Regions from separate parts of the Streptomyces sp. NPDC005070 genome, predicted to be linked through region 2. Evidence: riboswitches for the same ligand, from Rfam matches in the RefSeq annotation. Region 2 holds a riboswitch; each other region holds the start of a gene.
The links. Region 2 has a riboswitch for S-adenosylmethionine ahead of ACWEBX_RS11060 (putative leader peptide). Riboswitches for the same ligand answer to the same signal wherever they lie in the genome.
Positions count from the first base shown of each region.

Region 1 (3,294 bases), on a different contig from region 2:
CCGCGCAGCGCATGAAGGCGGTGGCCCACCGCCAGGTCAGGAAGGCCACCCGGTCCGCGCCGAGCATGCCCGCCATCAGCTCCGCGCGGATGTCGTCGGGGAGCATCCGGAAGTAGTCCTCGGGCGCCCACGGAGTGTGGGAGAAGTGACCGATGCGCAGGTCGGGGCGCAGCTCGCGGAGCATCCCGGGCACCAGGCACAGGTGGTAGTCCTGGACCAGCACGGCCGCGCCGTCGGCCGCCTCCTCGGCCAGTGCCTCGGCGAAGGCGCGGTTGTAGGTCCGGTACGACTCCCACCGGCGCCGGAACTCCGCGTCGAAGACCGGCTCCAGCGGGGTCTGGTAGAGCAGGTGGTGCACGAACCACAGCACGGAGTTGGCGATGCCGTTGTACGCGTCGGCGTGCGTGGCGGCGTCGATGGCCAGCATGCGTACGCCGTCCTCGTGGACTCCGCGCCGGACGGCCTCCCGGTCGCCGTCGCCGAGGGCGGAGCAGATCCAGAGGGCACCCGCGTCCGGCCCGATCGCCGAGAGTCCCGAGACGAGACCGCCGCCGCCGCGTCTGGCGTGCAGCGAGTCGTCCTCCCGTACCTCGTAGGTGACCGGGCCGCGGTTGGAGGCGACCAGAATCCTGTGGGCACCGTGCGTTGAAGCCATGCCTCGAAACCTAGCCCCGTCTCGAAACGCTCAAACGCGCCCTTCGGCCGTATGCGATCGGCGGCCGTCGGCGCCGGACTACGCGGCTTTGCGCGTCTGGTACTCGGAGATTTCGCTCATCGGCGGCCTTTCCTCCGTGTCCACGGAGTACGTGCGCGGCCGGAAACCGTCGCGGTCCCGCTCGAACTGGGTGAGGGCGGGGCGGATCAGGTGCCCGCGCGCCAGCCGGAGCTGCGCGGTGCGGTAGATCGCGGCGGCCATGCGGCCGAGCGCCTGGCCGTCCTGGTGGCGGTGCTTGCGCACCCCGACGTCGACCTGGGCGAGGGCGTCCAGTCCCACCAGGTGCAGGGAGTCGACGAGCATGCCCAGTTCGACGCCGTAGCCGACCGGGAAGGGGAGCTGTTCGAGCAGCGAGCGGCGGGCCGCGTACTCGCCGCCGAGCGGCTGGACGAAGCCCGCGAGCTGCGGCCAGTGCATGTTCAGGAGCGGGCGGGCCATCAGCTCGGTGACCCGGCCGCCCTGCCCGCCGCCGCCGGCCAGCGGGCGGTCGTACATGGCCTTGACCAGGTCGACGCCGGGTTCGGTGAGCAGCGGGCCCACGATCCCGGAGACGAAGTCGGACGAGAACTCCTTGAGGTCCGCGTCGATGAAGCAGACGATGTCCCCGCTCGTCACGAGCAGCGACCGCCACAGCACCTCGCCCTTGCCGGGCACGGCCGGGATCCGCGGGAGGATGTCGTCGCGGTGCACGACACGCGCGCCAGCGGCGGCGGCGACCGCGGCGGTGCGGTCGGTCGAGCCGGAGTCGACGACGACGATCTCGTCGACGAGGGGCACCTGCTGCATCAGGTCGTGGCGGATGATCGCGACGATCTCTCCGACCGTCTCCTCCTCGTTGAGCGCGGGCAGCACGACACTCACCGTCGACCCGGTGACGCGCTTGGCTGCCATGATCCTGTGGAGCGGGCGGTCGGTCGCGGACCAGGAGCGTGTGCTCAGCCAGCTTTCGACTTCTCTCAGCACCGTCTGCGGCTCCTCACTGTCTGATCACACGCTCTCATCGGCGTGCCCGCTGCGGCCAGCGGCAGATCGATTGCCGTCGTCTCGCGGTTCGGACGACTATCTCAACTGTCCTGGCCTTCGGTTACAGTCTTGAACAACGCGCATGACCATCGCATGTCCTGGATCGTCGGCGCGTATCGTGTTCAACAGTTCAACAATCAAATACCGCTCATCCAGAGGGGCAGAGGGATACGGCCCGATGAAGCCCCGGCAACCCTCCAGCCGGTCTCGTACCGATCGATGTCGATCGCGTCGCGAGGCTCCCGGCTAGGGAAGGTGCCAAATCCGTCTCACGGCGAAGTGCGCCGTGAGGAAGATGAGGAGAAAGGGCCTCGCCTCCATGGCTGCGCAGACAGTTGCAAGCACCACGAACTCCGCCGACGCGGTGGACCTCGGACCGGCCGCGGCGCTTTCCTGCCGCGAGTGCGGACACCGCGTCCCGCTCGGCCCGGTCTTCGCCTGCGAGGAGTGTTTCGGCCCGCTGGAGATCGCCTACGACTTCTCGGCCTACGACACCGAGGAACTCCGCAAGCGCATCGAAGCGGGACCCGCGAACATCTGGCGTTACGCGCCGCTGCTGCCCGTCCCCGCGGACGTGGCGGACAAGCCGAACATCAACCCCGGCTGGACCAAGCTCGTCCAGGCCGACAACCTCGCCCGCGAGCTCGGCGTCGACGCCGGAAAGCTCTTCGTCAAGGACGACTCCGGCAACCCGACGCACTCCTTCAAGGACCGCGTCGTCGCCCAGGCCATCGAAGCGGCCCGCGCCTTCGGATTCACCACCCTCTCCTGCTCCTCCACCGGCAACCTCGCCGGAGCGGTGGGCGCCGCGGCGGCCCGCGCAGGCTTCCGCTCCTGTGTGTTCATCCCGCACGACCTGGAGCAGGGCAAGGTCGTCATGGCCGCGGTCTACGGCGGCGAGCTCGTCGGCATCGAGGGCAACTACGACGACGTGAACCGTTTCTGCTCCGAGCTGATCGGCGACCCGGCCGGCGAGGGCTGGGGCTTCGTCAACGTCAACCTGCGGCCCTACTACGCCGAGGGCTCCAAGACCCTGGCGTACGAGATCTGCGAGCAGCTCGGCTGGAGGCTCCCCGACCAGCTCGTCGTGCCGATCGCCTCCGGCTCCCAACTCACGAAGATCGACAAGGGACTCCAGGAGCTGATCAAGCTCGGGCTCGTCGAGGACAAGCCGTACAAGATCTTCGGCGCCCAGGCCGAGGGCTGCTCCCCGGTGTCCGTCGCCTACAAGGCCGGCCACGACGTCGTACGGCCGCAGAAGCCGGACACGATCGCCAAGTCGCTCGCGATCGGCAACCCGGCGGACGGTCCGTACGTGCTCGACATCGCCCGGCGCACCGGCGGCGCGGTGGAGGACGTGAACGACGAGCAGATCGTCGACGCGATCAAGCTGCTCGCGCGCACCGAGGGCATCTTCGCGGAGACGGCGGGCGGTGTGACCGTCGGTGTCACCCGCAAGCTCATCGAGAACGGTCTCCTGGACCCGGCCCTCACGACGGTCGTGCTGAACACCGGCGACGGCCTCAAGACCCTGGACGCCGTGGCCTCCGACACCG
Region 1 is NZ_JBSFZS010000259.1:1,116-4,409, reverse strand. Features, by position in the region: gene ACWEBX_RS37110 (alpha,alpha-trehalose-phosphate synthase (UDP-forming)) at 1-655, opposite strand, end outside; gene ACWEBX_RS37105 (glucosyl-3-phosphoglycerate synthase) at 734-1,678, opposite strand; SAM riboswitch class I at 1,884-2,040, shown strand; gene thrC (threonine synthase) at 2,058-3,294, shown strand, end outside.
Region 1: it holds a riboswitch for S-adenosylmethionine, as region 2 does, so the genes downstream of both, thrC (threonine synthase) here and ACWEBX_RS11060 (putative leader peptide) in region 2, are expected to answer to the same signal.

Region 2 (3,294 bases):
GCGGGCTCCACCCGCAGCGCGTCGGCGATCTCGGCGGCCGGAGCCGCGTCCGCCACCTCAACGGCCGGAGCCGTCCGTGTCCTCACGGTCGTCAGATGCGTCTCGCCGCTCATATCGCCGTCTCCCTCCGGAACCGGGCCCGCACGTCGCGCAGACCGTTCCGCGCCTTCTGCAACGGAGTCGGCGGCAGGGTGCGCAGGGCGCCCCGTGAGTAGTGCCGCTCAACGTAGAACTGGATGACGGACACGACGCTGGTGAGGATCAGGTACCAGGCGGTGGCGACGAGGAGCAGCGGCACGATGTCGCCGGGGTAGGTGCTGCCCATGCTCTGCACGGAACCGAAGAGGTCCAGCAGGGACACGTAGAAGACCAGCGAGGTGCCCTTGATCAGACCGATCAACTGGTTCACGTAGTTGGGGGTGATGGAGCGCAGCGCCTGCGGGAAGACGATCTTCGCGAACTGGTAGCGCTTCGGCAGACCGAGGGCGGAAGCCGCCTCGTGCTGGCCCTGGTCGACGGAGAGGATGCCGCCACGCACCACTTCGGAGGCGTAGGCCGCCTCGTTCAGGCTCAGTCCGACGACGGCGACGGCCATGTCCGTCGCCAGGCGGGACTCGTCGAAGGTGAAGAAGGCCGGCCCGAACGGCACTCCGACGCTCAACGTCTGGTACAGCGCGCTGAAGTTGTAGAGGAAGAGCAGAACCACGATCAGCGGCACCGACCGGAACAGCCAGGTGTAGACCCAGCTCACCGCGCGCAGCACCGGGCTCCGGGAGAGTCTGGCCAGGGCCAGCAGGATGCCGCCGAGCAGCCCCAGGAGCGCACTGTAGAAGGCGACTTCGAGGGTGATGAGCAGGCCGTCGAGAATGGTCGGGCGCAGGAACCAGTACCGGAAGCGATCCCACTGGTAGAAGGGGTTGGTCACCAGTCCGTGGGCGATCTGGGCGACGAGCACGAGCACGACGGCCGTGACGATCCAGCGTCCGGGTCGCCGGAGCGGAAGGACCCGCTGGGCCGCCGGTCGTTCGGACGCGACGGGGACATCGTTGCGAGGGATCGCCTCGGCGGGCGGTGCTGATCCGAAGGACACAGCGGCGCCGGGAGGTTGGCTCATGGAGAACTCCAGCGGATTCGGACACCCCGGACCACGGGGCGGCGGCGCACCGCCGAGCGGGACGGCTCGGTACACGGCGATGCGCGGGCCCCTGCGGGACGAGGGCCGGACGGGGAAAGGGCGTTTCGCGACAGCGGTGGTCGCCGAGGGCTCGGTGGAGCCGGTCGGCGCGTGGTCGTCAAAGACCTGGCGTCACCCTCGGCTCGTGATCGCCGATGGCTCGGAGGAACCGTCGGTTCGTGATCGCGAGGGATGCGGACGAGCCCTCAGTTCGTGATCGCCGACGACGTGAACGCCGATGCCCCGGAGGAGCCGCGCGTTCGTGGTGGGCGAGGAATCGGAGAGACTGTCAGCCTTGGCTGAGGGAGCGACAGATGCCCGTACACAGGGCGCTGTTGACGCGCAGCAGGTCCACGGAGCGGTCGGCGCAGAGCACATTGCGGCCGAGGCGCCGCCATGCGGCCGTCCCGTCAGCTCCGTGCATCGCCGTCACCATTTCTTCTCCGGCCGAAAAGGCATCCTGTGGTGCGCCGCAGGTTAGGCCTGTCCGGAAAACAATGTCAATGCGGGTGACCACCAGGTGAGACCGTGCGTACGGCCTTCTTGACGGCGCAACGGGGCGCATCGAGACTGGCATGGACGGTCACGATTGTCAGCGCCACGGTACGGGTACACCCCGCTCCAGTGGTCATCGGCCCCGGCCCGCTGACAGGCAACCCTTCCACCGCGACGGGGTGCCCCGGGTGACGACCGGGTCCCGCCGGCGTGGCGGGGCAAGCGTGGTCTCGCGTCTCGCGAGCCCTGAGCCAGGACCGGTGGGAATTGCCCAAGAGCGGTTTGACGAGGCGTCTGCACATCGACCTCCTGCGCGTCTCCAGCGCTTACTGATCCGCGGCCGGTCCGTTCGATCCGGACCGGCGCGACGAGCGCAGTCAATCCGCATCCGGCCGCCGGTGCCCACAAAGCGGCGGTGGCTTCCGCCTTCCCCCAGGGAGAGTCATGCCCGAGACAGCTTCGCGCACGTCCAGCACTGCCAACTCACGCCCCTGTGACCAGTTTTCGCTCCCCTCTGCCCTTCGGCTCAAGCCGACGTCGACCCCGTCCGCGCTCCCCCACCGCGTCGACAGCCGCATCGGCGTCGGTCTCGCCGGCGGCTTCTACCCCGCTCCGCACCGCTACGAGCTGTATCTGTCGCGGAGTTGTCCGTTCTCGCTGCGTATCGCCATCACGCTCGGACTGCTCGGACTGCGGGACTCGGTCGCCACCACACTCCTGGCGGACCCCGCGCGGACACCCGACGCCTTCGCCTCACTGCGCCGCGCCTACGAGGCCACCGAGCATCACTTCGACGGGCCGCTCACGGCGCCCGCCCTGTGCGACCGGTGGAGCGGACGCATCGTCAGCAACCACCCGCCCGCCATCCTCCGCGATCTCGCCGGGCTGCTCTCCGGTCACACCACGACGTGCCCCTCCACGCTCCGTCCTCCGTCCCTGGCCGCCGACATCGAAGCCCTCCGCGATCTGCTGGACCGCGATGTCACCCCGTCCGCCGCGCCTTCGAGGCTCGCGGGGGCCTTGGACCTGTTGGACTGCCAACTCGTAGGACGCGCCTACGTGTTGGGCGACTTCCTCACGGCGGCGGACGTGGACGTGTGGACGGCGCTCATCGGTCTCGGCCGGTCCCGCGCCCTCGGCTCGCGCCCCCGGCTCCTGGACTACGTACGCCGTCTCGGTGATCACTCGGCGTTCCGGCAGGCGCACGACGTGGTGCCGCTCGGGGCGGAGGTCTGACGCTTCCGGCGGAAGCGTGTGTGCCGGGCAGGTGGGTGGTTCCTCGCGCGAACGGCATTCGCCGTTCCGCGGCCACCGGCCCGGCGTCCGGACCGGTCACTCGCCGGGACCCGACACTCGCGCGGACCGGTCACCCGCCCGGACCCGTCACTCGCGCGGAACCAGCAGGATGCTGACACCGTTCACCGTGGAGTTCCACCGCCGGCCCTGCTCCAGGACCTCGCGCCCCTGACCCAGAATCCGGTCCTGGAGCACCAGCGCCGAATCACGCAGTTCCTCCCACGGCTCGGTCGTCTCGAAGACCCGCCGGGACCGCTCCACGGAGCCGACCAGAGAGCGGCAGGCCGCTTCCACGTCGGGGACGTTCTGGCCGGCCGATCCGACGCCCT
Region 2 is NZ_JBSFZS010000023.1:73,767-77,060, forward strand. Features, by position in the region: gene ACWEBX_RS11045 (amino acid ABC transporter ATP-binding protein) at 1-11, opposite strand, end outside; gene ACWEBX_RS11050 (amino acid ABC transporter permease) at 110-1,114, opposite strand; gene ACWEBX_RS11055 (hypothetical protein) at 1,464-1,598, opposite strand; SAM riboswitch class IV at 1,756-1,900, shown strand; gene ACWEBX_RS11060 (putative leader peptide) at 1,880-2,002, shown strand; gene ACWEBX_RS11065 (cell envelope biogenesis protein OmpA) at 2,114-2,905, shown strand; gene ACWEBX_RS11070 (hypothetical protein) at 3,053-3,294, opposite strand, start outside.

Region 3 (3,294 bases), on a different contig from region 2:
TCGGCGTACCAGCCCAGTTGGTAGAGCGGGTACAGGTGCTTGACGCGGTCCTTGCCGTACTGGGTCCACTCGGTGGACTGGAGGTTCACCTTGAACAGTCCGGTGGCCTCGAGCTGGGTCTTGACCAGCGCGTACTCGTCGGCCGAGGAGGAGCCGTAGTGGTCGCTGTTGTACTGGAGGCTGAGGGTGACCGGGGTGGTCACCTTCGCCGCCTTGAGGCGCGCGGCGGCGGCAGCCTTGTCGGGGCCGCCCTTCTTGTCGCCGTAGAGCGACTTGAAGGAGGCGGTGGCGCCGGTGAGGCCGTCGGGCACGGAGCTGTACAACGGCTGGTAGCTGTTCTTGTAGACCTGCCGGGCGAGTTGGGCCCGGTCCACGGAGTCGGCGACGGCCTGCCGTACGGCCAGCGCCTTGGCCTTGTCGGGCTTCTTGGTCCTGGTGCCGTACGGCTGGGTCCGGAAGTCGAAGACGATGTAGCGGATGCCGTTGCCCGAGCCGGTGTGGACCTTGATGTCCTTCTTCTTGGACAGGTCGTCGAGGTCGGCGGTGGTGAGCGTGCGGTAGACGGCGTCGACGGTGCCCTGCTGGACGTCGAGCTTGAGGTTGCTCGCGTCGGTGTAGTACTTCAACTGGACGTTCTTGGTCTTCGCGGCGCCCAGACCGCCGCCGTAGGCGCTGTTGGCGGTGAAGGACACCAGCGAGTTCTTGTCGTAACTGCGCACGCCGTACGGACCGTTCCACGGCTTGCCCGCGACGATCGACTTGTCGTCGAGGATCTTGTCCGCGGGGAAGACCTGTTCGTCGACGACGTAGCCGGCGGCGGTGGACAGCACCTGCGGGAACAGGCTGTCGTCGGCCGACTTGAGGGTGAAGACGATGGTGGTCGGCGCCGGGGCGGCGACGGAGTCGAGGTCGTACAGGAGGGACGAGGGACCGTTCTCGTCGGCGATCTTCAAGGTGCGGTCGAAGCTGAACTTGACGTCGGAGGACGTCAGTTCGTGGCCGTTGGCGAACTTCAGGCCCTTCTTCAGCGTGACCGTGTACTCCTTGGGTCCGGTCGGCTCGATCCCGGTGGCCAGGTCCGGGGAGACCTCCGTGGCGCCGTTCCTCACGCTGAGCAGGGTCGCGAAGACCTCGCTCGCGATGGTGCCGGAGCCCGCGTCCCAGGAGCCCGCCGGGTCGAGGGCGGTCACCTGGTCCGTCGTGCCGACGGTGATCCCCGCTTCCGTGGAGCCGGTGGAGGTCTTGCTGCTCGTGCAGCCGGTCAGGGCCACCAGGAGCGCCGTACCGAGGGACATCGCGCCGAGCGACCGGAAGGGTCTGGTGGTGTTGTGCTGTGCCATGGCTGGTCTCTGCTTCCGCATGGTGGGGTGCACGAAGGGGCTTCGGCAGGCGGGGCATGCCGAGCGCGCGCTGTCGTGTGAAGGAGGGTGAGGAGTGGGTGCGGGTCAGCCGTGACAGAGACAGCTGCAGACCAGCAGGAGATCCACGTGGCGCCGGGAGCACAGCACAAGGCCCGTTGGCACGCCGTCCTCCCGGGAATGTCGTCGGCCCTCGGACCGGTGGGAACGCACTTGCAGAACAGGAAGATCCGCCGAGCCTTCACCTGGGGCACCCCACTGCGTCGAGGGTTGCCGTCCGGCCAGCCAGGGCTTGATCACCGGAACTCGTAGCTCGCGCTCACCGTAGGTTCCCGGTTCTCCCGGCGTCAAGGGCGCGCGACAAGCAATGTGATTGCAATCTGATGAGTCATCAGATTGCAATCGTATTGCACGGGACCGGACCTTCGGAGTGAAGCGTAAGCTGCGGCCGGAAAAGCGCGAGAACCAACTGCCCACCATTGGTGCGCGGTTGCTAGGGTCGGACCATGCAGATAGGCGTCAATGTCCCCAATTTCGGACCCGGCACCGACCCGGAAACCCTTTCCCGTTGGGCCAGGACGGTGGAAGGCCTCGGCTTCGACCTATTGATGGTCTCCGACCACGTGGCCATCACATCGGATGTCGCGAAACAGTATCCCGCCCCGTTCTACGATCCTTTTACGACGCTCTCCTGGCTGGCCGGTTTAACGACCCGGGTAAAGCTGGGCACCACGGTTCTCATCGCGCCCTACCGGCATCCTCTGCTGGTCGCGAGAATGGCGGCCAACCTGCATCAGCTCTCCGGCGGCCGGCTGATCCTCGGTGTCGGTGTCGGCTGGGCCCGGGAGGAATTCGACGCGCTCGGCGTTCCCTTCGAGCGGCGTGGCGCGCTGACCGACGAGTTGCTGGAGACCCTGCGAACCGCGTGGGCCGACGAGGCCGACTACCGGAGCGGGCAGATTCCTGTCTGGATCGGCGGCAACAGCGACGCGGGACTGCGCCGGGCGGCCCGCCTCGGCCTGCCGTGGCATCCGCTCCGGTTCACCATGCCGTGGTTCCGTGACGCGGTGGACCGCCTGAAGGACATCGCCGACGAACTCGGCCGGCCCGTACCCGGTCTGGCGCCGCGCATCGTTCTCCGGCTCACCCGGAAGCCGGTCGACCATCCAGACCGCCGAGCCGGCGAAGGCACCATCGAGCAGATCCTCGACGACATCGAGCAGTTGCGCCTCGCCGGTGCCGGCACGGTGGTCCTCGACCCCTACAACGGCGACCCGGACGAGACCCTCAGGCCCGAGGTGGCGTGGCAGGCGCTGGCCACCGTGGCCGCGCACCTGGCATAGCCCCCACCCACGCCCACAGAGACGGAGCCACAGTGGCCCCCAACGCCCACGAAACCCACCACGGCGACAGCCCCCACGCCGACGACACCGGCCCGTCCTCCGTCGTCGGCGAAGCCGACCTCGCTCATCTCCGCCGCTGCCTGGACCTGGCGGCCGAGGCCGTCGACGCCGGTGACTGGCCGTTCGGCTCGCTGCTGGCCGACGCGGACGGCAAGGTCCTGGCCGAGGACCGCAACCGCGAGTCCACCACCGGGGACCCGACCCGGCACCCGGAGTTCGAACTCGCCCGCTGGGCCGCGGCCAATCTGAGCCCCGAGGAACGGGCCGCGGCGACCGTGTACACCTCGGGAGAGCACTGCCCGATGTGCGCGGCCGCGCACGGCTGGGTCGGACTGGGCCGCATCGTGTACGCGAGCTCGTCCCAGCAGGCCCGGGACTGGAAGGCCGAGTGGGGCGTGCCCATCACCTCGCCCCTCAGCCCGTTGTCCATCCGGGACGTCGTACCCGGCCTGGAGACCGCCGGCCCGGTCCCCGAACTGGCCGAGCAGGTGAAGGAGTTGCACCTGCGCTTCCGGACCGGCCTCGACGCGGCC
Region 3 is NZ_JBSFZS010000184.1:101-3,394, reverse strand. Features, by position in the region: gene ACWEBX_RS34550 (ABC transporter substrate-binding protein) at 1-1,340, opposite strand, end outside; SAM riboswitch class IV at 1,563-1,672, opposite strand; gene ACWEBX_RS34545 (LLM class flavin-dependent oxidoreductase) at 1,865-2,701, shown strand; gene ACWEBX_RS34540 (nucleoside deaminase) at 2,734-3,294, shown strand, end outside.
Region 3: it holds a riboswitch for S-adenosylmethionine, as region 2 does, so the genes downstream of both, ACWEBX_RS34550 (ABC transporter substrate-binding protein) here and ACWEBX_RS11060 (putative leader peptide) in region 2, are expected to answer to the same signal.